2 regions of the Cytobacillus sp. T106 genome follow, and region 2 is predicted to be linked to the other one. Evidence: riboswitches for the same ligand, from Rfam matches in the RefSeq annotation. Region 2 holds a riboswitch; the other holds the start of a gene.

Region 1 (15,440 bases), on a different contig from region 2:
GATTTATTTTATCCAGGCAGGCTCTTGTGTGTATAATAGTAGATTGGAAATGTACATGTATTCATGAATGAAAAATCGATGATTGATTGTGAATGAATAAGAGAGAAAGGAGTACATATACATGAGCGGAAATGCAGTACTTGAAAAACAGAAAAATAATATCCTGGACGGATTGAAAGATTTGAAGAAAAGCCAGGAAGTGAAGCAGTTCAAAAAGCACTGGAGTGAATTGAGTGTTCCTTTTACACTGAATGAAGGGCTGAGTCGTTTCACGAAAGGTGAACTTGATACAATAAGAAAAAATCTGGCCATTAAAAATGCGAGCAGCCTGAAAAAGGCGGAGCTGATCATCCTGCTACAGGAGAAAATTGCTGAAAATCTTGAAAGCATTCCTCTTAACTGGGACAGTGAAAGATTCCAGCTGCTGCTGGATATTGCCGAAAGCGGCGGACTGATGCCTGCACCACATATAGAGGCGCAGCAGATCGAATACTTCCGCGGAACCGGGATTATTTACAGCGGTATTATTGAAGGGGAGCCAGTTCTCGCTGTACCAAACGAACTGATTGATAAAGTAAAAGAACTAAAGAACAGTATACATATCAGATCTGCCGTCAATAAAAACACAGAATGGATCAGGCTTACAGGCGGGCTTCTGTATTATTATGGAACCCTGTCAATTGTTCAGCTGGCTGAATTTCTGGAAAAATATCTAAAACATCCAGTACACCTAAGGGAATATCTTAATGTAATCCGTGATGCCAACTCATTCCGTACGGAGCTGCAGATTAATGGGGATGGCTATTCTAATCGCAGGGTATTTGATGCTAAACGAGTGATCCAGGAGCATCAGGCAAGGAAGAGCCTATCATACTATCCTTTTACCAAACAGCAGCTGCTGGCGGCTGGTGAGCCTGGTTTTGTGGAAAGAAATAAAAGCTATATGCAGCTCGTCCAATTCCTGTCGCAGCATTTTGAAATTTCTAAAGAAGATGCAGACCAGGTCGCCGAAGAGTGTATTTTTGCAACAAGGGTAGGCGATACACCTGAAGATCTGATGAAATACTTAACAAGCATGTTTAAGTTCGACAGTGTTGAGAAACTGCAGGCACTGATGGACATAGTGGTGGAACTGATGAACAGCACAAGGGAATGGTTCCTCAAAGGCTATACCTCCCTGGAGCTTAGCAGCATGGAGAAAAAGCAGTTAAAGCCGCTGCCGGCTGCCGATAAAGACACTAATGCCGACGCAAAAGTGCGCAGAAATGACCCCTGTCCTTGCGGAAGCGGGAAAAAGTACAAAAAATGCTGCGGCAGATCAATATAACTCTATCAACATAAATGAAGAGGCTGCCCTGGACTGATTTTTTCACAGCAGGGGCTGCCTCTTTTTTTCATAACGAAAAATCAGCAGAGCTTCCCTGAAAGGTCCTGATGCCAGTCGGGCTGGCGGATATCAATCTGTTTTAGCTCTTGTAAATTCAGGTCCAGCTCGTTTAAATGGATAGCATATAGATTACTGTTGAAATCTGTGTAAAAATAATAGCTTCTGTTCGTATGGTCTCGTATCACACTCCATTGGGTCCAGCTGTAGATGCCGGGATATTCTCTCAGGTAAACAGCCCCTGCTGGTACTGATAAAGTCTGTAAGATTTGCCTGGCTTCTCCAATACTCTGCTGGGTATTCCTTGGATAAAACCTCGTTTTGCTGAAGAATTCTGCCCGGACAAAACGGGATTGCGGGGTAGGGTCACCCGGGATTCCAAGCTGGCCGCTCCCGCCCAGTTCGACGCCGCAGAGAGAATTCTGCTTATCCGTCAGACTCAGTTGCTCATACAAACTTAAATTGGCAAGATGCCACTCATACGGAGGGTCATTCGTCAAAACGCCCAGACTTGTTGTATAGGTTTTCATCTTTCCATCAATAAATTCGACAACTAAATGGCTGCCTGAAGCGTCACTGATGATATAGTGAAGGTTTCTTGATACATCAGGGACTGCTCTTGTGATGCTTAGCTGTGAGAGTCCGTTTTCAGCTTCCTCTACTGTTCTGAAGCTGCTTAGTACATAGGAAACCAGATTGTTATTATAAAGCAGCGGTTTGCCAGGGTCCGGATCTGGATATTCACTGCAAAATAGCGATAAACCTGAAGCTGAAAGGCCAGCCTCATTTATTCCATCATAAAATATGCGTATCCGGCCATCGGCAGGCTGATAGCTCACCCCGACAAAAGCAAGCTCGTTTTCCCATTTTATTTCTTCAGGCCTTTCTATTGCAGGAAAAGATTGGCCTCTGGGGACAAAGGTTACCTTTGTGGGATACCGTTCAGCCCAATCCCAGGTCCTGCCTGAAATCAGAGAGCAATTTTTTCCTGACCGTGGAAATGATATATTCGTGCACATGCTATCTCTCCTAAATCAATGTCTTATGAATATGTTATTCGCTCTTTTAAAAACTGCTTGTACCAATTCAGCAGGCGAAAGGCGGAAATGTTCACATTTCATTGGCCAATTTAATTCTTTCACTGCAAAAACTTCATTCATCCCTCACATTTGCCCTTTATAGTATTTTTCGAGCAGCAGATTAAGAGATTTTCAAGATGAAAGGAATACAGCTTCTATGGAGAAAAAAATGAAACCGGAGGGCTCCCTCTATAAAACGGTTTGGCGATGGCATTTTTATGCCGGCATTATTTTTGCACCGTTCCTGATCATTCTGGCAGTGACAGGATCGGTCTACCTGTTCAAGCCGCAGATTGAACAGGTGATCTACAAGGAATATTATGAAGTCCAGCCGCAGGGGGATCGCATTCTTCCTTCAGAACAGCTTGAAGAAGTTAAGAGGCTGTATCCTGATGCTTTTATATCGAAATACCGGCCAGGGGAGGGAGACGCCCGTTCTACTGAAGTAAGCATCATGAATGGGGAAGAGTCACTTACCGTATTTATTGATCCTTATACAGGAAAGTCATTGGGAACATTGAACAATGAGGACCGGATCATGGATAAAATTGAGGAAATCCATGGAGAATTGATGACAGGAACCCTTGGCGACCGGGTTGTCGAATTGGCTGCCTGCTGGGCGGTTGTCCTGATTGTTACGGGCCTATATTTATGGTTTCCGAGGAAAACAAAAGGGCTGGCAGGCGTGCTGCTTCTCCGTTTGAATAAGGGAAAAAGAGTTTTCAGAAGAGATCTGCACGCTGTGCCTGCATTTTGGGTGACAGCAGGAATGCTTTTCTTAATCATGACCGGCCTGCCCTGGTCAGGCTTCTGGGGAGTGAACTTCCAGAACTGGGCCACGAACACAGGGGAAGGATACCCGCCTTCCGTCTGGACCGGGAGTGCTCCTGAATCGGAAATATTGACAAAAGACATTGCAGAAGTACCTTGGGCCGCCGAGAACCTCGAGGTGCCAAAATCGGAAGTGGAAGGCTTAATCCCGCTTTCTATTAATGATGCAGTCACGATTGCCCAGTATGAAGGCATGGATCCGGGCTATACAATCATTTTCCCTTCAACGAAGGAAGGCGTTTTTACACTTTCTGCTTTTCCGGCAAAGGCCCAGGATGAAGCCACCATCCATCTGGATCAGTATTCGGGTGCGGTGCTTGCCGATTACCGTTATGACAATTATGGCTTTATCGGGAAGCTGGTTGCCTGGGGAATCACCCTTCATAAAGGAACCCAGTTTGGACTGATCAATCAATTGATAAGCCTGTTCATTTGTCTGGGCATCATTCTTGTCGCCGCAAGCGGGCTGTATCTCTGGCTGAAGCGGAAGCCGAAAAAAGGGATGGGCGCCCCTGCAGGTCCTTCAGCATTAAAAATGAAGATGTTCCTGCTTATATTGATTGCACTGGGGATCATTTTTCCGCTTGTCGGCCTGTCGCTCATTGCGGTCTGGCTTGTGGACTGGCTCATCATCAGGCGGATTCCAGCTGTCAAAAAATTTATGAATGCATAAGGGAGTCTTATTGTGAAAAGAGTTTTATATTTAATCGTAATGGGAGTGCTGCTTGGCGGCTGCTCCCTTGATGATAATGCAGAGGAATTATATAAAATAGAGCAGCCGCTTCAGGCAGAAATCATGCTCCCTGACTCATTTGCTGCAGGTGAAGATGTGCCAATCCGGGCAGTGCTTACACAGAACGGAGAAAAAGTGGCAGGTGCAGATTATGTCCATTTTGAAATCTGGAAGCGGGACGGCAGCGTTCATTATCCAATGGAAGAAGCCGCTGATGAAGGTGAAGGTGTTTATCAGCTTACCAAAAAGTTTGATCAGGATGGCGTCTATATAATTAAAGTGCATGCCAGCAGCGCCGGCTCGCTCATCATGCCGCAAAAGCAATTTGTTGTCGGGGAGCTTACCGAAGCCGGGCTGGAGGAGCTGATGAGAGAAGGGGAGGCGCCTTCCGGCAGTCATGAGGGACATCATTAAGGTGTAAAATAGCAGGATCCATTGACAAATCCAATGGGTCTTTTTCCTATTCTGCCACATTTTTGAAGGTTATTAGATGGTATGATATTTGAAGATAAATAGCGTGAAAGGTGGGTTAAGGGTGAGTGAAGTATGGGAAAAACTGCTGACATTTGTTCCGCCGGGCATAATCAATAGGTTGGCGGAAAATGAGGAACAGATTTATGATCTTCTGGATTCAGCTACTTCAGAAATAATTGGGAGCTATTCACTGGGTGAAAACGGCAAGCTTATCCATTTTGAAATAGAGGGGGAACCTCGTGCAGGGAATCTTTCCAAAGAAGAGATTGCAGATATTGCAGAAGGGTTCATTGGAGCCATTTATCAGGATCAGAAGGAGTTTGAGCTTTCTGCAGTCCTCGATCTGGGAAATCCTTATTGGGCTGTTTATGAAAAAAGAGATGAAAAGTACGGGTTATTTTTACATAGTACAGGATTTACTGTTTCCGTTTCGACTGCCGGCCAGGTGATGCGTTTTCACTGCAGCGGGGAGGAGTATGAAGTCAAGTACTCAGAAGAAGCAGTTTCCGAGAAAGAGGCATTGGAGAAATATCTCCAGGGAGTAACTTTTGAGCTTTGTATTGCGCATTTTGACAAAGAGATTTTCAAGAATGGGGATCATCTATACCATCTTGCCTATGAGATTATTGAGCCGTTCACGGAGCTCCCGATTGATGGATCTGATTATAATCCCATCTGGGCGGAGCCTGCTGCTGATATGGCGATCTCTAGTGTTGAGCACAGTAATGAAACCATTTATGGTTTGTTCGGGATTAACCAGGATTACAAGCTCATGGAAACAAGGGAGAATGAAGGCAAGAAGGTCGAGGTTTGGACTAAGGAAGATGCCGGGTCGTATTCTTTTGAAATGGAAGAGGCAGATCACCATGTTCTGAAGCTATCCTTTGAACAAATGTCTGGTATGCTTCTGAGTGCTGTAAGCGGGGAGCTGCATGCCGGCGGCGGGGAAGAGATCGGGCAGGAAGCTGCCAGGAAAAAGGCAGTTGAGCTTATGTTCAAGCTGTATCCTGATGCCCATGAAAGATTCCGGCTGGAGGTTAACATAGACGAGGAAGAGGATCAGCCGGAGAACCTTGAAGAAGAGAGAGAAGAAACAGACCTGGATGGCCGGGATAAGGATTTTATTGAACAGGAGCCTGCCTACACCTTTTATTTTCACCTGTATTACAAGGGAATTAGGGCGGGGCAGCATGCGACGGTAATTGAAGTCGGGAAGTTTTCCGGGAAAGTCACTCATTTTCATCTTGATAGTCTGCCTGATGAGCTATATAGGCATTTGCCGGCCGAACCTGCCATCAGCCTTCAGGAAGCAAAAGATATATACCGAGAATTTGTCAAGATGGAAAAGATGTTCACGAGGGATTATGATGAAACCGGGAAATCTGTCTATTCCCTCTCTTACACGCCTTCATTCCCAGAAACAGTGGGCCATATCCGTTCAATAGATGCTGTTACAGGGAAAGCAATGTATGTGGATGTCGGTGATGCATTGTTTCTGGATTAAGGGAAGGTTTTCATTTCTCCGCCATCAAAAAACAAACCTGTTAAAGCCATATCAGGTCTCTTGGAGAAAAAGTCAGGCGTCATCATCAATGTAGCCTCAGCAGGCGGCCTGTGGGAAATTGCAGCCTATACTGCATGCAGTCATTGGCATCACAAAAAATACAGGCATTATGTATGCGAATGAAGGCATCCGCTGCAATGCGGTTGCACCGGGCAGCGTTGAAACCAATATCAGCAGCTCCATGACCAATGTCAGTCCGTTCGGAATGAGCCGGATTTATCCCGGATTGGCTGTCAATCCGCGTGTAGGCAAGCCTGATGAAATGGCTCAAATTGCTCTGTTCCTGACATGGGAAGATTCCAGCTTTGTGAATAGGACTGTCAATACTGGTGATGCCGGGTGGACGGCATTTTAAGGAAGAGGTCTTTGGAGGAAGAATTTCTTCCTTCCGGAGGCCAATTTTTATTTCAGTGAAAAAGTCCTCCTTCTTATTCTCAAGTAATTTATCTTTGACCAAAAAAGCCTCAAAAAAAGGAGTTTTCCCAACTTTTTAATGACACCTTTCATAAAATTAGTAAAATCCTAATATTTTTTGTTTCTCTTTTTTTAGAAACCGATTCTTTCCACTATAAAACTGCAGGTATTCTTTCCATTGTCCTATCATTGATTTCCCAATTCAATAATGAGAGGAAACTGGAAGAAATAGAAGAATATCTCCTTTGTATTAAAATTCAAGGAGGTATATCTATGAAAAAACAGTTGAAGGTCTTATCATTATCATTGCTCAGCACCCTTGTAATCAGCTCTAGTGCTTATGCCGGTTCCGGGGAGCACCATCATGAGCATCCGACAGACGCCTTACAATACATGGGCGATTCCTTGCCGAAAGCAGCGGATTTCAAGGATCTTGAAGATGAAGCCGTTGTTGAAAGAGATACTTCAGTCAGCATCCTCAATGAAAAGGGGACTGTGACTGGTATTATGAAGTCTAACAAAAATACACAGAACGGAAAGGCCTCGCCTCAGGATACGGGAGCCAGGAAAGTGACGGTCCTTGCGGTGGCAGATGAAGAATACCGGAGCGCCTATAGCGATTGGCAGACCCGGATCCAAAATATTATAGAAACCGCGGATAATGCTTTTAATAGGGACCACGGCGTTGATTTTGTTGTCCAGGCGGTCGCAAGCTGGAGCTCGCAGGGATCAAACAGCTCGCAGATCCTCAGCGACCTTCAAAGGGACTGGGATGGAAGAGGCTATGATTTCGTTGCCGGTTTTACTAGAGATGCTGCATTTGATGCGGGTGGAATTGCCTATGTGTACCAGGCTGCTCCATCTGGCAGCGCGATCAGTGTGAACCTGGACCAAGGGACAGCCAATACTGCCAAAGCGGCACAGCATGAATTCTCCCATAATTTTGGCCTCGGGCATGATGCACAGGGAAGCGGGATACGCTGCATCATGAACTACGACTATTCTTATTCCGTCGACTACTGGCACTCCCAGCATAATTCACAGATTGCAGCGAATAAATATTGGTACGGGAATTAGCAGACTTGCTCCTCCAATTATGGGGGAGCTTTTTGTCAGTTCGGAGACTAAAAATTGGCAGGCTGCATAAAAGGCAGCAGATATTGAATTGTTTCATTAGCAGGCTTGTCTATTGAATACTGGTTATAAGTTTTTGAAATGGCCTTTGGTTATTGCTATCATTATTTTAAGATAGTTTTATAGATGTGTTTTATACTGATTGTATTTTTTCTTTCCAAATATATCCTTGTTTTTATTTGGCTGTTCAACCTAAAAAACCTTGTTCCAATGACGATATTAAGGTTAAGAAATTATCCTTAATATAATGTATTTGGAGGAAACTAGTGAAAATTAAAACGCGGTTAATCACAACTATTTCAATCCTGGTAGGATCAATTATCCTGCTTGGCAGTTTTTCAATCTATGTAATTAACGCACAGGTAAAAAGAACTGACCTGCTTCAGGATAAAATGGATTTTCAAAAAGATATCATAAAAATCCAATACCGCCTCGCCGGGATTTCAAACGATGAAAGAGCTTTGATTATGACGGGCGATAAGCAGTATGCAGTGAGTATGAATGAGAAGGCTGAGGATGTCCAGTCCCTGATCAGGCAGGCAGAGGGCAAAGCGCTTGAAAAAAAGAATCTTGAGCAGGTCGAGAAAATGGAGTCCAGCTTCAACCTGTTTTGGGATATCAATCAAAAAGTCATTGGGCTTTATGAGACTGATCCGGAGGCAGCCAGGGACCTTCATTTCGGAGAAGAACGCATGCTCAGAAAGGATGTGCTCGACCCGGCTGTGAATGAACTTGTTTCTGTGCTGAATAAAGAACTTGAACAGATTAATAAAATTAAAGAAGAAAATTCTGAGGGAAGTAAGGATATCCTTATCTTCCTGGCAGTTGCAGCATCGGTGGCAGGCGGCATTTTAAGCTTCATGCTGCTCCGGTCCATACTCATTCCATTAGGGGCACTCAACAGGCAATTAAATAATATTGCATCAGGAGATGCCGACTTAACACAAACGGTGGATGTAAAGGGCAAGAATGAATTCGGCCAGCTTGCCCACTCTTTTAATGCTTTTGTAGGTTCGCTTAGAGGGATGATTTCCCACATAGGCTCGTCCTCTGAACAAGTGGCTGCTGCATCTGAAGAGCTCTCTGCAAGTGCGGAGCAGTCAAAAGCGGCGTCAGGGCATATAGCAGAAACAATGCAGACTATATCCACTCATAACCATAGACAAACGGAAATGACTGCCAGCAGCCTGAAATCTGTAGCAGATTCCCTTGGCGGCCTGAAAACTGTAGCTGCCAATACAGATAAAGCAGCAGAGGTTTCATCAGAAGTAAGGGAGCAGGCGGAGGATGGGGCTTCTTCCGTCAAAGAAATGCTATCGCAAATGAACTCCATCAGCCAGTCAGTCGATCGGGCTGGGGAAGGGGTAACTTCACTGGTTTCTAGCGCCGGGGAGATACAAAAGATTTCCTCGCTGATTGCTGATATCTCGGGGCAGACAAACCTTTTAGCCCTTAATGCAGCGATTGAAGCGGCAAGGGCTGGCGAGCAAGGAAAAGGTTTTGCGGTCGTTGCCGAAGAAGTCAGAAAGCTGGCAGATGAGACCAATGCTTCGGCCGAGCAGATCCATAAGCTGGTGGCAACGATCCAAGCCGAGTCAAGCGGGACGGTTCGGGATATCCGTCTGGTAAAAGAAAATGTCTCTGCAGGCATCAGCCTCTCGGAAGAAACAGTCTCTAATTTTAATAGGATTCTTGCGCAGATTGAGCAGGTAACCTCTCAAATTCAAGAGGCAGCTGCAGCCACCAGGTATTTGACGGACGAGTTTGAAGGAGTCCACGATACCATTGTAGGAATAGCGGCAGGCTCCCAAGAGACGCTAGAAAGCTCTGAAAACGCAGCAGCTGCAAGCCAGCAGCAGCTTGCTTCTTCAGAAGACGTATCAAATGCAACACAATCCCTTGCCCGATTGGCAGAGGAATTGCAGGAAATGATTTCACGATTTAAATCATAATAAAAGGGGGGAGCAGACTTTATCGTTTGCTCTCCTCTTTTTTCACTTTTCCGGGAAGCTACTGATTGCTTTTTTCAGCCTCGCAATCCCTTCTTCTATCCTATCAGGCGTCAAGCTCCCATACCCCAGCACAATCTTATTCTTATGGTTTCCTTTGAGGATGCTGTACTGCTCTACCGGATACACACGAACAGAATGACTGAAGATCCATTCCAGCAGTTCCCCTTCAAAAACAGTGGAAGGGAATTCAGCAACCAGATGCATTCCAGCAGCATGCCCCCAGATACGGCAGTCAGGAAAGTGTTCTTTCAAGCTGTCCACCAAAGCCTGCCGCCGCTGCCTGTAGATTCTTTTCATCTTTCTTATATGCTTGTCAAAGTGGCCGTCTTTTAAAAAACGCGCAAGGATCAGTTGCTCTATACCTGAGTGATGGCGGTCGGAATACCATTTAAGCCTCTTGAAATCCGCCAGTAAATCAGCGGGCAGGACAGCGTAGCCAATCCTGAGGCCAGGCGAAAGAATTTTGCTGAAAGTCCCTACATAAATGACCCTCTCAGGATCCAACCCCTGAATGCTATGGACCTGAGAACCTTCATAAGTGAACTCGCTGTCATAATCGTCTTCTACTATATAAGTGTTGTGTCTGCGCGCATACTCGATGAGCTGGATCCTTCTTTGAATGGTCAACGTACTGCCCAGCGGAAATTGATGTGAAGGAAGGGTGAAAATAAAGCCTGGTGGCGTATCCATAGGAAGATGTTCAGGCTTAAGTCCTTTTTCATCCGCAGGAATAGGCACCAAGTCTGCTCCATGATAGCTGAAAATATTCCTCATTTCATCGGTAACAGGATCTTCAACAGCTATCGATTGCTTATTTTTGACCAGCAGTTCGGTTATAAGCGAGAGCGCCTGCGTGGCACCGCTTGTAATGACAATATTGTCTGCCGTGCAATTCACGCCGCGTGTATGATACAGGTATCTGGACAATTCTTCCCTAAGCTCCTGCAGGCCTGAAGAATCAAGATAGCCAAATTCCTGTTCATCAGCATCAATGCATACATCCTTTGCCAGCTTGCCCCACACTTTTCTGGGGAAATGATCCATGGCCGGTGTAGAAGCTTTCAAGTCTATCATATTCTCTAAGTCATCGTTCACTTTCTCCTTTTCTTTCCGCCGATGGGCCATTTCTGGCCGGAGAAAGGCTGCGCCAGCAGCTATATATGTCCCTGACTTTGGCCGAACCTCCAAATATCCTTCTGATGCCAGCTGGTCATAGACTTCCAGTGTAATATTTCGGGAGACCTGCAAAGAGGCTGAAAGCTCGCGTGTTGACGGAACCTTTTCGCCTTCCTGCAATTCCCCATTTAAAATATATGATCTCAGCTTCTCATAAATTTGCTGAGTCAACGACTTTGGGCCTTCCCGAACAATTTGAAACCACATAATCTTCTCTCCAATCTGTCAACTGGTACTATAAAAGTCATCTAATTGTGGCTCTATTTTCATCCAGTATATCATGATATCTTTACAGTACCATAAGGAGGATGATCGAAATGAAAACAATTGGATTAATCGGGGGAATGAGCTGGGAATCGACAAGCGTGTATTATTCATATATCAACCGCCTTGTCCAGGAAAAACTGGGCGGGATCCATTCAGCCCGCTGCCTGCTTTACTCTTTTGATTTTGAAGAAATTGCTGCCCTGCAAAGAAGCGGGAACTGGGAAAAGGCAACTGAAAAAATGATTGAAGCAGCAAGGTTCCTTGAAACGGGAGGAGCAGACTGCATCGTTATTTGCACCAATACTATGCATCTGATGGCAGAAGATCTTCAAAAAGCCTGCAGGATTCCCGTCATACATATTGTAGAATGCGTGGTTGAGGAGATTAAAAAGCAAGGCATAGAGGCAGTTGGCCTGCTCGGCACCAAATTCACAATGGAGCAGACTTTTTATAAAAAAATCCTTGAGGAACATGGCATTGAGGTTCTCGTTCCAGAGGAAGGTGACCGGGAACGGGTTCATGAGGTGATTTTTGAGGAATTATGCAGGGGTGAATTTAAGGGGGAGTCAAAAACTGCTTATCTCGATATCATTCACCGCCTGGAAAAGAAAGGCGCCCAGGGAATCATCCTCGGATGTACGGAAATTCCCCTGTTGATCAGTCAGGAAGACTGCCGGCTGCCTTTATTCGACACAACTTTTATACATGCATCAAAGGCAGTGAAATTCGCACTGGGAAGTCAATATAATCCTTCGAATTCCTGATAATAGAACTGCTGATAAAGGCATTTTTGCTGAAAAATATCATAATATGTCATATCACAATTGGTAAAACAATACAATACTTGAATTATTAGAATTTTAGAGTAAATTAAGAGAGAATCTAATAGCCATTTAAAAGTGCCCATTTTGACAAATGGGATAATAGGGAATCCGGTTAGAATCCGGAGCAGCCCCCGCTACTGTATATGCTGATGAAATTGCCATCATCCACTGGGAAACCGGGAAGGAGGCAAGAGTAAAGTGACGTATAAGCCAGAAGACCTGCTTTTAAATTTCGTTTCTTATTCTTCGGAGGGAAGGCTGGGAATGATTTTTCTTTCTTTTTTGCATGCCAAAAAATGAACAGGAAATCATCTCGCGCCTTAATTCCGGAATATTGGGATTAAGGTTTTTTTATATGCTGAAATGAATACAAAAACATAGGTGCATGACAGCTGTGACAGGCTGTCGTGCTTAAAAGGGAAGCCGGTGCAATTCCGGCACGGTCCCGCCACTGTGAAAGGGGAATCCAGCTGCAGCAGCCACTGATGAATGTCGGGAAGGCGCAGCCGGGTGACGATCCTGAGTCAGGAGACCTGCCTTGTTTTTTCTTTCTTTAGCTCCTACGGGTCATAGGTGCTGGAAGACATGATGCATAGGCAATCCTTTTTTGCCTATGCCTGCTTCTGGCACTCTGCCCAATGGGGTTGGAGTGCCTTTTATTTTTTCAAAAAGAAGGAGAGATCATGATGACAACCTGGAATCTGACACGGACGAAAAGCCATGTATTGATCTGCAATGGCTCAAGCTGCATGAGAAAAGGCGGCGAAGAGGTGACAGAGGCCATCCGTGATGAAATCAGCCGGCTGGATCTGGATGCTGAGGTGCATACCACCAGGACAAGATGCAACGGGCGCTGCAAGGATGCATGTGTGGTAGTCGTGTACCCTGAAGGAACTTGGTATAAGGCGGCAACTGAGGAGATTGGCCGGAAAATCATCCGGAATGAGCAAGCCCCTGTCTATGAGCTGAGGGAGTCTATTCTTTATGAATATGAGGAAAGCACTTTCGTTAAGGTGAGCGAAGACTCAATTAAAGGGATTGAGAAGCCTGCAAAAGAGCTGAAGGAAGTCTGACCGCTATGGGACAGCCATTTTGCCAAAAGGAGAGGATAGCTGTGAAAGGTAAGCTGCTGATTGTCGGCTTCGGCCCTGGGAATGCGGAACATATCACAAAAAGGGCGAAGGACGCCATTCAGGAAAGTGACTATATCATTGGCTACAAAACGTATGTAGAGCTGATCCGTGATCTGATCACAGACCAGGAAATCATCAGTACAGGGATGTCGGAAGAGGTATCCAGGGCACAGGCAGCAGTCAGGTATGCTGAAGAAGGGAAGAAGGTTGCCGTCATTTCAAGCGGGGATGCAGGGGTCTATGGAATGGCAGGGCTTGTCTATGAAGTGCTGATTGAGAAAGGCTGGAGGGAATCAGACGGTGTCGCCGTGGAAGTGATCCCCGGGATATCGGCCATCAATTCATGCGCTTCCCTGATCGGAGCTCCGGTCATGCATGATGCCTGCACCATCAGCCTAAGTGACCATCTTACTCCGTGGAGCATCATTGAAAGGCGGATTGAAGCGGCAGGCATGGGAGATTTTGTCGTTGCTTTGTATAATCCGAAAAGCGGCAGGCGGACGAGGCAAATTGAAGAGGCACAGAGGATTTTGGCTAAATACCGTTCGCCTGAAACACCTGTCGCCCTGATAAAAAGCGCTTACCGAGACAGTCAAAACGTTGTTATCACCAATCTCAAGGATATGCTTGAATTTGATATCGGCATGCTGACGACCGTGATGATCGGGAATTCATCAACCTTTATTTACGATGGCAAAATGATCACCCCAAGGGGCTATCAGCGAAAATACACTTTGGATGCTGCAGAGCAAAGGCTCCGTCCGCACGAACGGCTGAGGCCGGAAAATGAGCCATGGGCCCTTCACGAGGGGAAAGCGGAGCAGCCTTCCGTTCAAAAGGCTGGTAAGCATAGTGCTTCACCTGCCGAGCTGGCCATGGAAGCACTGGAAAGAGCGTCTGGAAAGTCATACAGAAAACAGGAAGCCCTCAGTCCGTCGCCGTCTATGCTCCATGTTCCGGAGAAAGCCGCAGATACTTTTGAGCTGGCTGTAAGTCCGGGAATCGCCAACAAAAAGTTTACCCCAAAACAAATGATAACACTGGCTGAAGTGGCAGGCGAAGAGGGGACGATGGAATATACACCTCATCACCAGATATTGCTGCGGATCCCGACAAACAATCCTGAGTCCGTCACTATGAAGCTCGAAAAGGCAGGATTCCTTCTGGCTCCGGTTGGAGATGTCTTTCAATTGAAGGCCTGCGACTTCTGTGAAGGGGAAAAAGGCGCTTCCATACCATATGCCGAGGAGATTCAGGCGAAGCTTGGCGGGATCCAGCTCCCGAAAGAGCTGAAGCTTGGATTCAATGGCTGCGGTATGGCCTGCTATGGAGCAGTGAATGATGATATCGGCCTTGTATTCCGAAAAGGCAAATTCGACTTGTTCCTTGGTGCCAAGACAGTTGGCCGGACCGCTCATCCCGGGCAGGCAGCTGCGGAGGGTATACCGCCCGATCAAATCGTCGGCGTGATTGAAAGCATTGTCCGGGAGTACAGGGAAAACGGTCACCCGAATGAGCGCTTTTACAAGTATTTCAAGAGGGCCAGACAAGTTCAGGGCTTTAAGCATAAAGATATCGCTCCGGTTATCGAATTGGAGCCAGCCCCTTGCGGCGAATAACTATACAGGAGGAGAGAAGTTCATGAGAGCAGTATTGCTGGTAGGCCATGGAAGCAGAGATCCCGAAGGAAATGTCCAGGTAAGGGAATTTATCAGGGAGCTTGAGCCCAGGCTCGATTCCTCGCTTTTGGTAGAAACATGTTTCCTTGAATTTGAAATGCCGACAATCAGCCAGGGAATACAAGCTTGTGTAAGAAAAGGAGCCAAGCATATTGTCGTTATCCCGATCATGCTCCTTCCGGCAGGACATTCCAAGATTCATATTCCTGCGGCGATCGATGAAGCAAAAGAGCATTATCCCGGCGTACAGTTTACATACGGCAGACCCATCGGCATTCACGAGGAAACTTTTGAAATCAGCAAGACCCGGCTTGAAGAAGCCGGTGAAAACTGGCGGGAGAGTGAAGAAGGGACAGCTGTCATCCTTCTTGGCAGAGGGGGAAGCGATCCGGACGCAAATAGCGAGCTTTTCAAAATTGGCCGCCTTCTCTGGGAAAAGACCTCCTTTAAGCTGGTTGAACCGGCATTTATGGGTGTTTCAGACCCTCTCATTCAGGAGGGGGTAGAAAGATGCATAAAGCTTGGAGCAAAAAGAATCATCATTCTGCCGTACTTCCTGTTTACCGGTATTCTGATCAAAAGGCTTGAAAACATGATGGAAGGCTTTACAGCTGCCCACCCGGAAATTGAATTCAAGCTTGCCGGCTATTTTGGATTTCATGAAAGGCTGCATACCATTATAAAAGACCGGATTGATGAGGCCCTTCTAGGGGATGTGAAAATGAACTGTGATACA
Region 2 (15,440 bases):
TGTTTGACAGGGGAATATTGACAGCGAAGGGCAATGCCTTTGTGGACTTTGCCATTAAATTCGGCCAGGTGCTGGAGCTTGATTTTAACCCTGGCTGGTATCGGTGAGATACTATTGAGAAAAGAAAAAACCGGAAAGCACAGAGGCTTTCCGGTCATTTTTACTTCACTTGTGCTGCAGGTTTTTTAAAGATTCCCAACAGGACGGCAGATACAACCGAGCCAATCAGGATAGCCAAAAGATACAGCAGCGCATTTCCTTCTACTAGGAAGGAAACAAACACTCCGCCGTGAGGTGCCCGGAGGCCGATGTTAAAGAGCATGGACAGAGCGCCGGTTGTGGCAGCACCCGCCATGATAGATGGGATGACCCTGATTGGATCTGCTGCCGCAAATGGGATGGCACCTTCCGTGATGAAAGATACACCCATGATATAGTTGACAGTGCCTGCATCTCTTTCCTGTTTCGTGAATTTATTCTTAAAGAAAGTAGTAGCCAGAGCGATGGCAAGCGGCGGAACCATACCTGCCGCCATGATGGCAGCCATCGGCTCATAGACGCCGTTTGCCAGGAGGCCTGTTCCAAATACATATGCTGACTTGTTGACAGGGCCTCCCATATCAAAGGCCATCATAAGGCCCAGTACAATACCCAGCAGTACAGCATTGGCGGTGCCGAGACCGGCAAGCCAGTCTGTAATCGCATTATTCAGTGCACCGACTGGCTCATTCACTGCATACAGCATGGCAAGGCCAGTCAGTAATATTCCAAGAAGCGGGTAAAGCAGAATCGTCTTTATTCCTTCAAGAGCAGCCGGAAGCCCGGATAGGAGCTTCTTAAGCAGTACAACAATGTAACCGGCAAGGAATCCGGCGATCAAGCCGCCAAGGAATCCAGCCCCGCCGCTCGCTGCCATGAAACCACCGACCATACCAGGTGCAAAGCCCGGACGGTCCGCGATGCTCATTGCAATGAAGCCGGCAAGCACAGGAACCAGCAGGCCAAAGGCATTGCCGCCGCCGATTGTCATAAGTGCCGCTGCAAATTCATTGTAAGAAGGATCGTTCGGATCCGCAGAGTTATAGCCGAACATAAAGGAAATCGCAATCAGGATTCCGCCGCCGACAACAAACGGAAGCATATTGGAAACACCGTTCATCAAATGCTTGTAGATGCCGCCCTTTTTCTCCTTATTTCCGCTGTCTTCAGATGAAGCATTGCCTGATCCCTGATAGACCGGCGCATCTTTTTTAACAGCCCTGTCAATAAGCTCCTTAGGCTTTCGGATGCCGTCTGCTACAGCGGTCTGAATGACATGCTTCCCTTTGAAGCGTTCCATTTCCACTTTTGTGTCTGCTGCCACAATAACAGCAGCTGCGTTTTCAATTTCTTCCCGGGTGAGGACATTTTTAGCTCCGCCGGAACCATTGGTCTCTACCTTAATATCAATGCCCAGCTCAGCCGCTTTTGCTTTCAGGGAATCTGCTGCCATGTAGGTATGTGCAATTCCTGTAGGGCAGGCTGTGACGGCGACGATGAAATCTTTTTTGTTTTCCATGCTCTGCTCTTCTTCTTCGCCTTCTTCATCATGTGCATTAATGATATTCAAAACGGTTTCCGCAGAATCCGCTTCCATAAGCTCCCTGCGCACTTCTTCTCTCATAAGGATGGAAGAAAGGCGGGAAAGTGCCTCAAGGTGGGTATTGTTCGCACCTTCAGGGGCAGCAATCATGAAGAATAGATGTGACGGCTGTCCGTCCAGTGAATCATAATCCACCCCTTCAGCTGACTTACCGAACGCAATTGCAGCATTGGAAACCGCCGCGGTTTTCGCATGGGGAATCGCAATGCTGTCCCCGATCCCCGTAGTGCTCTGTTCTTCTCTTTTAAGAATGGCCTCTTTGAAAGCGGAAATATCATTAAGCTTTCCAGCTCTATCCAGTGTCTCTGCCAGCTGGTCAATCGCTCCGCGCTTATCCCTGCCATTAATAGAGAGTAGGATTGTATCTTTTGTCAACAGCTCTGTAATTTTCATAAAGCTCTCCCCTTTATATTGTTCTGACCGCTACCTGAGGCAGCAGCTCTTCTACTTTTTCAATCGTGCACAGGCCAATAGAAAAGGCTGTTGCACTGCCGGAAGCTACACTGTATTTAAATGCTGCCTCATAGCTGCCGCTTCGGCTGAATTCGGCAAGAAATCCGGCAACCATAGAGTCGCCTGCTCCCACCGAGCTTCTCAAGATGCCCTTTGGAACAGTCGCCGCGATGGCCATATCTTCATTCACGAATACAGCACCTTCCCCTGCCAGTGAAATAATGACGTTTTGCGCACCCATTTCGATAAGCTTCTTAGCGTATGGAAGCACTTCTTCGCACGTGTGGATCTCTGTGCCAAATAATTCTCCAAGTTCATGGTGATTCGGCTTGATCAGGAAAGGACGGTACGGAAGAACCTTTTTAAGCAGCTCGCCCTCTGCGTCTGCTGCAAATCCTGCACCTGCTTCATGGCACATCTTCGCGAATGCTTCATACGTGTTGTCCGGCATTGTGGAAGGGATGCTTCCTGCAAGCACAAGCATATCTCCCTGTCCCAGCCGGCTGATTTCAGAAGTCAATGCATCCAGGTCTTCCTTGCTGATTTCAGGCCCCCTGGCATTGATTTCAGTTTCCTGACCGCTTTTCAATTTGATATTGATTCTCGTGTCATCCTTTACCAGGACAAAACGGGTTCTAATATTCTCTTCCTGGAGAGAGTCTGTGATATATCTGCCGGTGAATCCGCCGGCAAAACCGATTGCTTCGCTGTCAACTCCCATCCTTTTCAGGACCCGGGAAACATTGATGCCTTTTCCTCCTGGAAATTTAGATTCATTTTTTGTCCTGTTCAAACTGCCTATCTCGACATTGTCAAGCTCGACAATATAATCAACTGAAGGATTAAGTGTCAATGTATAAATCATGCTGTCACAACCTTAATTTTTGTTTTACTTATAAATTGTTCCCTGCTGTCTGCATCAAGTTCATTTGTGATAATGGAGGCTTCATGGAGCTCAGCAATTTTTGCGAAAGCGATTTCAGAAAACTTCGAACTATCCGAAAGTACATATGCTTCCCTCGACAGTGAAATAGCTGTCTGCTTGATCATTGCTTCCTCCTGGTCCGGTGTGGTATAGCCGAACTGCGGATGAATTCCATTAACACCCATAAAGCATTTATCAAACCTGTATTGCCCAAGGCTCGCTAAGGCTCCCCTGCCTATGATGGCATTTGTGTGCGGCTTTGCATACCCGCCCACAAGGAAGGTCTTAATCCCTCTTTCCATAAGGCTTTGAATATGCATAAGGCCATTTGTCACGACAACAATGTCTTTCAGAGGCAGAAAGGGAATCATTTCCTGAACGGTTGACCCTGCATCCAGATATAGGCAATCCCCTTCTTCTACAAGGCCTGCTGCATACTTGGCAATATCCTTCTTCTCATGACGGTTTATGGATGATTTCTCAACCATGCTCGGCTCTTGAAGCTTTCCCTGCAGCCTGGCAGCGCCTCCGTGCACCCTTTTTAAAAATTTATCATTTTCAAGCTGTGATAAATCCCGTCTGATGGTTGATTCTGAGGAATCTGTCATTTCTACAAGTTCCTGTATTTTAACTGTATGCTTCTCTTTAAGCATTTGCAGAATGAGCTGATGTCTCTCTGGCGTCAGCAAGATTGTCACCTCCCAGCTCTTTATTATTGCCGCTTCATGGCTTTTGGCTTAGAAGTTTAAGATTTATTATGTAAGCCAATTGTAATGGAATCGATTTCAAAAATCAATCATTTTCACTCATAAACAATCAAATAGATTCAATATTTGATTGTTTATGAATGTTTTTGTTTTATTTTAATTATTTTGATAATCGTTATGTTTTGTTAGCTGTCTAAAGGGAGGCTATAATGAAAGAGCAAAAATATATAAATGTTTTGGAGAGTGTCTCAGTGAAAAATATTGGCGGTTTTTATCTTGAATTGATTAAAGTAATCATCATTGCTGTTGCTGCGTTTGCCCTTTTTGGGTCATTCCATGAAAAGATTCTTGAACTTGCGGTTCCGGCAGATGAAGATATAACAGGCAAAGCGTTCGGTCTGCCATTCTATATTCAGTCTGCTGCTTTATGCATGCTTCTTTTTCTTCTTTATAAGACAAATCTGCAGAGGTGGAGCTGGTATAAAAAATGGAAAAATAGCGGCAGGCTTTCGACAAATACGGCTCGGATTCTGCTAATTGCAGGGAGCGCCATGCTTCTCCTTCCATATTTTTATTATTTTATCGCTTTATGATTGCTGTTGGTTTTTAACTATGCTACAATCATGGTACAACATATTGATAATCCACCAGGAATCAGCACTACATATTGTTGTCCTTGTGAATGAATTTTGTTTATGGTCTCTTTTTCCTTTTTCGCTTCTGAAACTCGGGAAGCGATTTTTTTTGCAGAGAGTCCGGGGATTTTAGCGAATAATCGTCCTGGCTGCCGATTTTTGGCACCAGCCTTCAATTGAATAAGAATCCGCAAGCGATGGTGCCCTTTTAGGGCATAATAGGGAATCCGGTTCAACGCCGGAGCTGTCCCCGCAACTGTAAGTGTGTACGAAATGAGCATCCACTGTATATGAACGCTGAATAGGCGCATATATGGGAAGGGCTCAGAGTAGGATGAAGCACAAGCCAGGAGACCTGCCATGCTTGTACGAGTTTCGGTTCTTCGGGGATTGGGAAGATGAAACGATGGTATAAATCGTTTTATTTTCCTTTATGCCGTCGTTTGATCCGCCCAAATTGTGGGCGGATTTTTTTATTGTCAAAATACTGATCAACCCAGGAGGTACGACTATGAACATTTCTTCCGCAAAACCGCTGCCATTGGCATCCATTGATTCTGATTTCCCGCATTTGGATTTTCAGCCGCTTTATAAAAGGGCGACTCAGCTTCAGGATAATCACACTCCAAGTAATGATGAACTGCTAAACCAGCTGATTCTTGATTCCCTTTCCATGATCAGCGAGGCTGAGCCTGACTGGACATACGTGGCCGCCCGCCTGTACTTATCAAGTCTTTATGAGAAGGCTGCCGAGCACCGGCGCTCCACTGCCGGAGAAAGCTATGGCCCACTGTATGGGCTTATCACCGATTTAACCGATGCCGGCGTCTACTCCCCAGTCCTGCTGGAATCCTACACAAAAGAAGAAATTGATATAATCGGGACTTATATTGACCCGGAAAAGGACAGGCTTTTTACATATATAGCAGTGAAAATGCTTGCTGACCGCTACCTGAGCCGGGATAAGAAAAAGAGGCTTTTTGAGCTGCCTCAGGAAAGATTCATGATCATCAGCATGACTTTGAACCGTTCAGAGCCAAAGGAACGCAGATTGTCCCTCATTAAGGAATCCTATTGGGCTTTAAGCAATCTGTATATGACAGCAGCAACCCCTACACTTTCCAATGCAGGAAAAAATTGGGGCCAGCTTTCAAGCTGCTTTATTGATACTGTAGATGACAGTCTCCAGGGCATATATGACAGCAACACAGATATCGCCAATCTTTCCAAGAACGGCGGCGGCATCGGGGTCTATCTGGGAAAAATCAGAAGCAGGGGCAGTGATATAAAAGGCTTTAAAGGGGCTTCATCAGGGGTCCTTCCATGGATGAAGCAGCTTAATAACACAGCTGTCAGCGTCGATCAGCTCGGCCAGCGCAAAGGGGCAGTCAGCGTCTATCTCGACATCTGGCATAAAGATATCTTTTCCTTCCTGGACAGCAAATTGAATAACGGTGATGAACGCTACCGCACCCATGATTTATTCACCGGGGTCTGCCTGCCGGATCTATTCATGGAAACGGTAGAAGCCCGCGGGGACTGGCATTTGTTCGATCCCCATGAGGTCCGCAGCGTTATGGGCTTCTCCCTTGAAGACTTTTATGATGAAAAGCCTGGTGCAGGTTCATTCAGGGTTAAGTATGAAGAATGCGTCGCAAACCCGCGGCTGTCGAAGCAAAAAGTTCCGGCAATCGATATTATGAAAAGGATTATGATCAGCCAGCTGGAAACCGGCACTCCATTCATGTTTTACCGTGATGAGGTAAACAGGAAGAACCCCAATCGTCATTTGGGGATGATTTATTGCACTAATCTCTGCACTGAAATCGTGCAGAATCAAAGCGCAACGATCACAAAAGACCAGCGCGAGGAAGATGGCCGGATCATCATAGAGAAAATTCCCGGCGATTTTGTCGTCTGCAATCTTTCATCTATCAATCTGGCAAGGGCAGCAGCCGACCATGTATTGGAAAGATTGATTCCCATTCAGGTCAGGATGCTTGATAATGTGATTGACTTGAATACCATTCCCGTCCTGCAGGGAGTGGCCACCAACCGGAAATACAGGGCAATTGGACTCGGGACCTTTGGCTGGCACCATTTGCTCGCCTTGAAAAAGCTCAGGTGGGAAAACGAAGAAGCCGTCCGGCTGGCAGATGAATTGTACGAAAAGATTGCCTTCCTGACGATTAAAGCAAGCATGAATCTGGCGATGGAAAAAGGATCATACCCGGGCTTCAAGGGCTCTGACTGGCATTCAGGCGAATATTTTACATCCCGGGGATACAGCAGTTTGGATTCTGTGCATGATTGGGATTCATTGATGCAGGCTGTCAGGAAAAATGGAATCCGAAATGGATATCTGATGGCTGTAGCACCAAATGCATCAACTAGCATCATTGCAGGAAGCAGCCCGAGCATTGATCCGATATTCAGGAAATTCTACTCTGAGGAAAAGAAAGATTATAAGATTCCGGTAACGGCACCCGACCTGAATGAGCATACAACCTGGTACTACAAATCGGCTTATGTGATTGACCAGCATTGGAGCATCCTGCAGAACAGCAAAAGACAGAAGCATATCGATCAGGCAATTTCTTTTAATTTATATGTGCAGAACAATATTAAAGCGAAGGAACTGCTGGATTTGCATCTGTCTGCCTGGAAAAACGGACTGAAGACGACATACTATGTCCGCTCTACTTCTTCCGACTTTGAAGACTGCGATTCCTGCTCAAGCTAATGAAAAGGAGTGATTCGATGACAACCCCTGTCAATAAGAGAGAAATCATGAATAAAACAGCACCAAACCGCTCTACTGGAATCATCAACGGAGAATGTTCCAATATCCTGAACTGGGACGATGTGAGGTTTCAATGGGCCTTTCCTAAATATAAACGGATGCTCGCCAATTTCTGGACCCCTTTTGAAATCAATATGTCACAGGACATCAAGCAGTTTCCTGATTTATCAGAAGAAGAAAAGGAGGCTTTCTTAAAAATTATCGGCCTACTGGCACTGCTTGACAGCATTCAGACTGATTATGCCGGTAAGGTCGCTGACTACCTGACAGATTCCAGCCTCTCCGCCCTGATGATCATCCTTGCCCAGCAGGAAGTGATCCATAACCATTCTTATTCTTATGTGCTTTCAAGTATTGTTGATAAGAATAAGCAGGATGAGGTATTTGAATTCTGGCGGACCGAGCCTGCCCTAATAAAGCGGAATGAATTCGTGGCTTCAGGCTACAGAAATTTTGCAGAGTCGCCCACTGTCGACAGCCTTCTTAAGTCCATCATATTTGATGTTGTTTTAGAGGGGCTGTTCTTCTATTCCGGCTTCGCCTTTTTCTATCATCTGGCACGAAACCAGAAAATGGTCGCTACCAGCACGATGATCAACTATATTAATAGAGATGAACAGCTGCATGTCGACCTTTTCGTTAAAATTTTCCGTGAAATCCTTGATGAATATCCTGAGCAGAACACAAAAGAGCTGGCGGAATTCGCAGAATCAACTTTCAGGGAAGCGGCCTATCTTGAAATTGAATGGGCCCGATCCATCATCGGGGATAAAATAAGCGGCATCCTGATCGGGGATGTGGAAGAATATATAAGATTCTATGCCAATGTCCGCTCCAACCAGCTGGGCTTTAACCGCCCATTCGAAGGATCAAGGACCAATCCCCTTCGCTGGATCAAGGCCTATGAAGAGGTCGATCTTGGAAAATCGGACTTTTTTGAACAAAAGCCGAGGCAGTATGTGAAGGTGAATACAGTGGATAATGGGTTTGATGATTTATAAATGATTCATGAAAAAGCACCCCTGTTTGTCTGCAGGGGTGCTCTTTACTGAAGATAATACAAAAATCCGGACGAAGACACTATATGAAAATACGAGCTCCAGAGAATTGGCATTAATAAGCAGCCCGGCAGGATTATCGCTCATTCAAACTGCTTCTTGTATTCGGCAGGAGTATAACCTGTATATTTTTTAAAGCAAACACTAAAATATTGGGGATTGCTGTAGCCGACCTTCTCACAAATCTCATACGTTTTCAGATCCCCCAAGCGCAATTCTTCCATTGCTTTATTCATTCTGAGTTCCAGCAGGTAATCCCCAAAATTGAACCCTTTTTCAAGTTTGAATAAATTGCTTAAATAAGGTGTGCTGACATGAATAATCTCAGCCACTTTTTTCAGGCTCAGGGTACTGTCATGAAAATGTTCTTTCATGTAAATTATCGCCTGGTCAACATGGCTGAAATGATTTTTGTCTTGTTTTCTATGCAAAGCATCTGCCCACTGTGAAACCAGTGATTGAAGAATCTCCATCATTTCGGTTAGCGTTTCCATTTCCATAATTCTCTCATAAACGTCTGAAGAATTAAAACTTATGCTTTCTTCCTTTTTCCACTTTTCAGATTCAAAGAACAGCAAAGTGCTGAATTTTAGCGCCAGAACTTTTAAATCAGATAATGGGAGGGCTCTTCTCTCTAATATAGCCTTATTTAATCTGCCGAGGATTTCACTAACCTTTTCAGGTATACCGAGCTTGATTTGGCATTCTAATTCTGACTCTAACATTTGCAGAGAATCATTTGCTTCTTTCTCGCCTGAAACGGTATCTTCAAAAGAAAAAACTTTCCCGTTCCCCATGATATGCCTTAAATCCATCGCGAGCCTTGATTCCAGCAGTGATTTTCCGAGTTCAAACAGATTCTGATAGGTTCTTCCGAGCGTTATTGTTGCAGACTGTCCATCATGCTCATAAAGTGTATGAAGCATTAAATTGGCCAGCTTTCCTTTTCTTAAGTCATTCTCATCATCAAGTGACAAAAGGACTGCACACTCATTGGAATCTATATGCATGACAATAATTTGTCCCGCTGTAAAAAGGGAGGAAGCCGCCTCTTTGAGTCTTTTCATTGTATTCTCATGGAGACCGGCAGTTGAATGAACGAGAACAGCAGCGAAGGTTGGCCCCTCTAATCCAACTCCCAGCTCATTCAATTCCTTCTCCACATCCACCTGCTGATGACCCTCTCTCATCAGTTCCCGAAAGAACTTTTGCTGAAGATAGGGGAGAGACTCTGTTACTTTCATTTCTCTTCTGGCCTCCAGTTCCCAGTCTGCCGCTGCTTCCTTTGCTTTTAAGAGCAGATGCTCAGAATCTACCGGCTTTAACAAATAATCAAACGCTTTCATTTTAAGGGCCTGCTGAGCATATTTAAACTCTTCATATCCTGTCAGAAAAATGATCCTGGTTTCCGGGCTGATTTCCCTGACTTTCTTCCCCATCTCCAAACCGTCCATAAAGGGCATATTTATATCCGAGATGACAACTTGGGGCTGCTCCTTTTCAATTAATCCCAGGGCCGTCTCTCCGTCTCCTGCTTCCCCTGCAACCACGAATCCATGCGCTCCCCATTTAATGGACTCGCAGATCCCTCTGCGGATAATACGGTCATCTTCAACAACAATCACCTTATACATTCTCGCTGAACTCCCCTTTTGTCTTGGGAATAATGATGCTCGCCACTGTTCCGCTTCCTGGTTCACTGGCTATGCTTAACCCATACTCGTTTCCAAAATGGATTTTAATCCGTTCATTTACGCTTTTTAGCCCAATCCCGATAAAGCTCTTGGTTTCCTGAAACGAAGACTTCATTTCATTAAGAATATCCTGAAGTTTTTCTTTTTCGATTCCATTGCCATTATCAGCAACCTCTAAGTGAATGAGCCCTTTATCCTGGTAACCTCTTATTATAATCTCCCCTTGCCCTCTTTTCTGCTTTACACCATGATATATGGCATTTTCAATAAGAGGCTGCAAAGAGAGCTTAACAATATTATAGGAAAGGATTTCTTTTTCTACATCGATCATGTAGGAGAAGTCATCACCGTAGCGCATCTCCTGAATGAATAAATAGTGTTCGATATGCTCTAATTCATCTTTAATAGGAATAATTTCTTTTCCTTTGCTGATCCCAATACGGAAAAAACTGGACAGTGCGCTCACCATGCTGCTTGCATCCTTATTAAGCCCCATATCACATAATCCCTTAATGGAATACAGCGTGTTATAGAGGAAATGAGGATTAATTTGCGCATGCATAATAGCAAACTCCAGCTGCCGTTTCTCTTCCTGCTCCAGGCGGATCTGGTCCATCAGTGATTGAATTCGCAGGAGCAGTTCTTTAAACCCGGTATGAAGAATTTTCATTTCCTCCGGGCCTGATGTTTCATGATAAAAATCAAGGCTTTTCTTATTAACGGTCCGCATTTGCTCCGCCATGTTCTCAAAAGGCTTTGAGATGTACTTCCCTACCAGATAGGTGAGGAATATAGCACTGACTATCATTAATAAGATGAAGAAAACGGTAGAATGCTTTATATAATTCACCTTGTTTAATATTTCATCCTGCGGGACTACAGCTGCCAGCTTCCAGTTGTTCGGTTCGACAGTATCATAGATAACGATCATATCTTCCCCGGAAGCGCTTTTATAAAAAAACTGCCCGTCCTCTTCCTCCGTTTGCTGAAGGGAACGAAGAGTTTTGTTATCCAGCTTGTATTCCGTTTTAACGTTTTTGGATTCATATTTGCCGTTCGGGCTTATCAGTGTCAGATAGCCGTTATCACCGATAAGTGATTTGTTCAGCACCTGCTCAAAGAATTCATCGCGAAGATTAAATAATACAATTCCTTTTTCAGAATAGTATTCCTTTTCAATGAGCCTGAATACCGACATCACTTCATGATTGGTATCAAAAATTTGATCCTGATGTATATTCCTCCAGTAAAATCCCTCTTTGCTGCCTTTATAATGATTAAAATACTGATCATAGGAAACTGTTGGGTTAGCTGTGTAATCACTATGATACAGCAAAAATTCTCCTTGATTGAGATCGATCAGGACGGACTCCAGTATGATATTATAGCGGGAATAAACAAGCTGCAATGTTTTATCTATTTCCACATAATACTTCGGTTTAATGTCAGACTGTTCCATTCCAATTAAGTTTAAAACCATTGGATCATTCGAAACAGCCACAATCTGCTGAAACACATCAGTGAGCATATAATCCAATGAATTCTTTGTCTGAAAAATAGTATCATTGACATTTTTATATGCATTTTCTTCAACCTGAGCGGTTGCAAGCAAGGAAGAAACCAGCCCGGAAACGGATATAAAAATAATAATGATCGGTAAATAGAGGGTGTTGATTGTTGATTTTATAGAGAAAAGGAAGTATTTGCGAATTAAGTTTTTTATTTTCATAGCCATCTTTTTTGTTCCCCTTAGAAGAAATAGAAGATTAGATCCCCTGCTTAAACAATATCTAATATTCTATGAACGGTAAATTAGTTTTTTCTTAATTCGAAATATTTATTCTTCTATTTTCAATGCGTGCTGCTCAGTCAGAAGACCCTGAAAAAAGAAACCTTTTCTTATAACACATGATTACGGCTAAGAAAAGGTTCATTTCTTTATCATTTCATACACTTAACGATGTCCGGAGTTTTCTTCTATGCCTTCAGCAAATCATGGTATGCCATGCTTCCCAAGATAAAGGCGCCCATCCCATGGAGGTCATTGACCGATGTAGGACGTTCTGCATAGTAGTCATAAACACCTGCAGATGTCCCGATCACAATACCCTTTAAGTCAATTGCTTCCTCTTTTTCATCGACCATATGCTCCAGCAGCCCTTTATATGCCTTATCACAATTTTCGCGGTATGTGTCATCAACATAGCTATGCTGAATCCCTTTTGCAATAAAATACAGGAATAATGAGGAACATGATGATTCCAGCCAGTTATCCTCAAGGTCACCTTTATCAATGATGTTATACCACAGGCCTGTTTTTTCATCCTGGAAATTAACAACCGCAGGGATGAAGTCTTGAAGAGAAGTGATCCAATCTTCCTGGCCCCGCTTCTTATCCCCAAGGATCTCCAGCAGGTCGATCAATGCTGTGCCATACCAACCGACAGAACGCCCCCAGAATTCTGGTGAAAGGCCTGTTTCAGGGTCTGCCCATGGCTGGACTTTTTTCTCATCCCAGGCGTGGTAAAGCAGACCTGTTTTTTCGTCTGTCATATGCTTTCTCATCAGCTTTTCCTGAAGCAGGACATGCTGGATCAATTCTTCCTCATTGAAGTGCTCAGCATAAAGCAGCATGAAGGGCCCTCCCATAAAAAGACCATCCAGCCACATTTGATAAGGATATTTTTCCTTATGCCAGAATCCATTCTCTGATGTCCTGTTAATCGTCTCCAGCGCGCTTCTTAAACGCTTCGCTGCAATCATATACCTTTGATCTTTCGTTTCTTCATACAGCGGGAATAAAAGAATGCCCGCCATTGTAGAGTCAAGCTGGTCCCTTTCAAAGCGGACATTTCCATATTCATCAATCAAGTTATCAAAATAGGCTTTTATATACTCAAGATACTCTTTTTTCCCAGTTGCTTGATAGACACGATACATGCCATACAGAAAAACCCCCTGGTGATAATGGAATTCACCAACCGGCGGAAGCTCTTCTGCACGAAATGTCTGCATAAGTGCCTGGCAAGCCTTTTCTGCCATCATCAATGGTGTTTCAGTTGTAATCTTATCAATTGTTTTTCCCATTTTTCTGTCTCCTTTTCCTGTAATATTTGAGGCAATCAAACAAAAAGGGTGCTAATAACTTAAACACCCGCTTTGTCCTGATTGAAAACCAGCAGCAACACCCCAATTGACCCGGCAAGCATAAGATACATTTGATTACTTATTAAAAGTGTCGTCATATTTCTTCTTTGAATCTTCAATGGCTTTTGCCCATTCATCCAAGAAATCTTTAGCTGACTTGTCGCCCGTCATCACTGCCTGGAATCCAGGGTCTACCAGGTTATCAAGTATAGAACGGTAATCCGGCAAATAGAATGGCGGCATATAAAGCTTTGTATTCTCATTATTGTAGACGTCAAATGCTACCTTGATATGCTGTGCATCCTGTACCCATTGGTCATCTAATACATCTGAATTGGTTGGAATTTGGCCAGTTTGTTCATTCCAGTAGCTTTGTGCTTCTTCAGAGTTGACAAACTCAATGAATTTCCACGCTTCGTCCTGATGTTCGGATGATTTAAACATGGCCAGATTAACTGCATTTCCGCCTTCAGCAACATATTGGCCATCATCTGTGGCTGGAAGCGGGATCAGCTGATATGTGCCATCTTCCAGAGCTTTTTTATGTTCTCCATAAGAACCTGGGTTGTGATGGACCATCGCGACAACACCAGTATCAAAGCCGGCGATCATCTCTTTGTATCCGTTGGTAATATCGCTTTTTGGAGTAAATTTATCATAATAAGAAACATATTTCTCAACGAAGTCTACGTGCTTTGGTTCATTGATGTTGGTTGTTCCATCTTCGTTAAAGTAATCCAGGCCGCTGTAGGCAAACATGGCACGCTGAATGGTAAAGGATGCACCAGCACCTCCGCGGATTGTAAAGCCATAACGGCCGTTGTCTTTATCCGTCATCTTTTCAATGGTTGTAAAGAAATCATCCCATGTTTTAGGTTCGGCGGCGCCTGCTTCTTTAAACCAGTCTGAACGGATCCATAGAGCATCTAGGTTCTGCGCATAGGGTATGCCATAAAGTTTCCCATCCTGGGTAATGGATTTATTGGCTTCTATTGCATTGCTGTTCAGCTTTCCGCTGATATCTGATGACTCAAAGTAAGAATCAAGCGGCGCCAGTGCTTCGCGGATTGAGAACTCCGGCAGCCAGGTTGTCTGGACAGAACCGATGTCCGGTGTATCATCGGCCGCTATCGCTGCATCATACTTGGATTTTGCTGATTTATTCGGTATCCCGACATATTCAACATCAATATCAGGATTCTTTTCCTCAAACCGCTTGATCACTTCTTCCCAATAAGGTGTACGCGCCGGTCCTGCGTTTTCATCCCAGAATTGGAGAGTTACAGGTCCATCGGATTTACTGCCAGAATCTTTGCCTTCAGATGAAGCCTCATCTCCGCCAGAGCAGCCTGTCAGGACTAATCCGGCAGCCATTGAAAGAGCAAGTGCCGAAGTCCCCCATTTTTGCTTCAACATCATATTTCCTCCCTTTTAGAAACTAATATTTTTTGTATTAATCAGCCTTTGACAGCCCCACCCATGCCATTGACAAGGTGTTTCTGTGCGTAGGCAAATAATATCACTGCAGGAATTAAAGCGATTACACTTCCGGCTGCCAGAGCCCCGTAATTGACATTGAATTCGCCCAGCATCGTACTTAATCCGACCGGGAGCGTAAACTTCGAATTCTGATTGGTCAGCATCAGCGCAAGCAGAAATTCATTCCAGGTATAGATGAAAGTAAAAACGCCTGTTGCCACGATGCCTGGGAGCAATAACGGAAAAACTACATGGCGCAAGGATTGCAATTTTGTACAGCCGTCAATCATAGCAGCCTCTTCCAGTTCCTTAGGTACATTTGCGATGAATCCGCTCATCAGGATGGTCGTAAATGGAATTTCTACTGCCGTATATGTGATGATCAAAGCGAGCGGATGGCTGATTAATCCCAGATTCTTAAAAATGACAAACAACGGGATAATCATCATGGCCCTTGGTATAAACTGCGTGGATAACAGCATCAGCAAGAACCCTTTTTTTCCTTTGAACTGGTATCTTGCCAGAGCATATCCAGATAAGGTTGAGCATATAAGAACAACAATGACAGTGCAGATGCCAACAATCAAGCTGTTCTTGAAAAAGGTCGCAAATCCGATATTGGTCCATGAATAAACAAAGTTTTCAACAGTCGGGTTGGCTGGGAAATACTGCAATGGCCTCTTTACTATATCTCCTTCCGGCTTTAATGCAGTGTTGATTGTCCAATAGATTGGAAAGATGGTAAAACTGAGCATCATGGCTAAAGGTAGATATAAGGTTAGGATTTTGTCTAATTTCTTATTTTTTGAAAACAATCAACTCACTCCTTTTCATAACGGGATAGCCTCAAATAAAGGATGGCAAAGATTAGAAGTATCCCAAATGAAACAACCGTTA

The links. Region 2 has a riboswitch for cobalamin ahead of ABU165_RS12730 (ribonucleoside-diphosphate reductase subunit alpha). Riboswitches for the same ligand answer to the same signal wherever they lie in the genome.
Region 1: another riboswitch for cobalamin. It lies ahead of ABU165_RS07895 ((2Fe-2S) ferredoxin domain-containing protein); the one in region 2 lies ahead of ABU165_RS12730 (ribonucleoside-diphosphate reductase subunit alpha).

Annotation. Positions count from the first base shown of each region.
Region 1 covers NZ_JBEUMK010000003.1:50,659-66,098, reverse strand. The annotation lists gene ABU165_RS07945 (YecA family protein) at 122-1,327, shown strand; gene ABU165_RS07940 (linear amide C-N hydrolase) at 1,408-2,403, opposite strand; gene ABU165_RS07935 (PepSY-associated TM helix domain-containing protein) at 2,621-3,967, shown strand; gene ABU165_RS07930 (FixH family protein) at 3,980-4,441, shown strand; gene ABU165_RS07925 (YcdB/YcdC domain-containing protein) at 4,563-6,005, shown strand; gene ABU165_RS07920 (SDR family oxidoreductase) at 6,124-6,420, shown strand; gene ABU165_RS07915 (zinc-dependent metalloprotease) at 6,753-7,556, shown strand; gene ABU165_RS07910 (methyl-accepting chemotaxis protein) at 7,880-9,565, shown strand; gene pdxR (MocR-like pyridoxine biosynthesis transcription factor PdxR) at 9,608-11,011, opposite strand; gene ABU165_RS07900 (aspartate/glutamate racemase family protein) at 11,119-11,832, shown strand; cobalamin riboswitch at 11,949-12,133, shown strand; cobalamin riboswitch at 12,255-12,447, shown strand; gene ABU165_RS07895 ((2Fe-2S) ferredoxin domain-containing protein) at 12,579-12,965, shown strand; gene cobJ (precorrin-3B C(17)-methyltransferase) at 13,007-14,644, shown strand; gene ABU165_RS07885 (sirohydrochlorin chelatase) at 14,667-15,440, shown strand, end outside.
Region 2 covers NZ_JBEUMK010000006.1:23,379-38,818, reverse strand. The annotation lists gene ABU165_RS12755 (DJ-1/PfpI family protein) at 1-107, shown strand, start outside; gene ABU165_RS12750 (PTS fructose transporter subunit IIABC) at 161-2,035, opposite strand; gene pfkB (1-phosphofructokinase) at 2,049-2,960, opposite strand; gene ABU165_RS12740 (DeoR/GlpR family DNA-binding transcription regulator) at 2,957-3,709, opposite strand; gene ABU165_RS12735 (hypothetical protein) at 3,937-4,320, shown strand; cobalamin riboswitch at 4,543-4,739, shown strand; gene ABU165_RS12730 (ribonucleoside-diphosphate reductase subunit alpha) at 4,874-7,105, shown strand; gene ABU165_RS12725 (ribonucleotide-diphosphate reductase subunit beta) at 7,123-8,166, shown strand; gene ABU165_RS12720 (response regulator) at 8,307-9,857, opposite strand; gene ABU165_RS12715 (sensor histidine kinase) at 9,850-11,652, opposite strand; gene ABU165_RS12710 (glycoside hydrolase family 88/105 protein) at 11,895-13,004, opposite strand; gene ABU165_RS12705 (ABC transporter substrate-binding protein) at 13,140-14,480, opposite strand; gene ABU165_RS12700 (carbohydrate ABC transporter permease) at 14,522-15,358, opposite strand; gene ABU165_RS12695 (carbohydrate ABC transporter permease) at 15,364-15,440, opposite strand, start outside.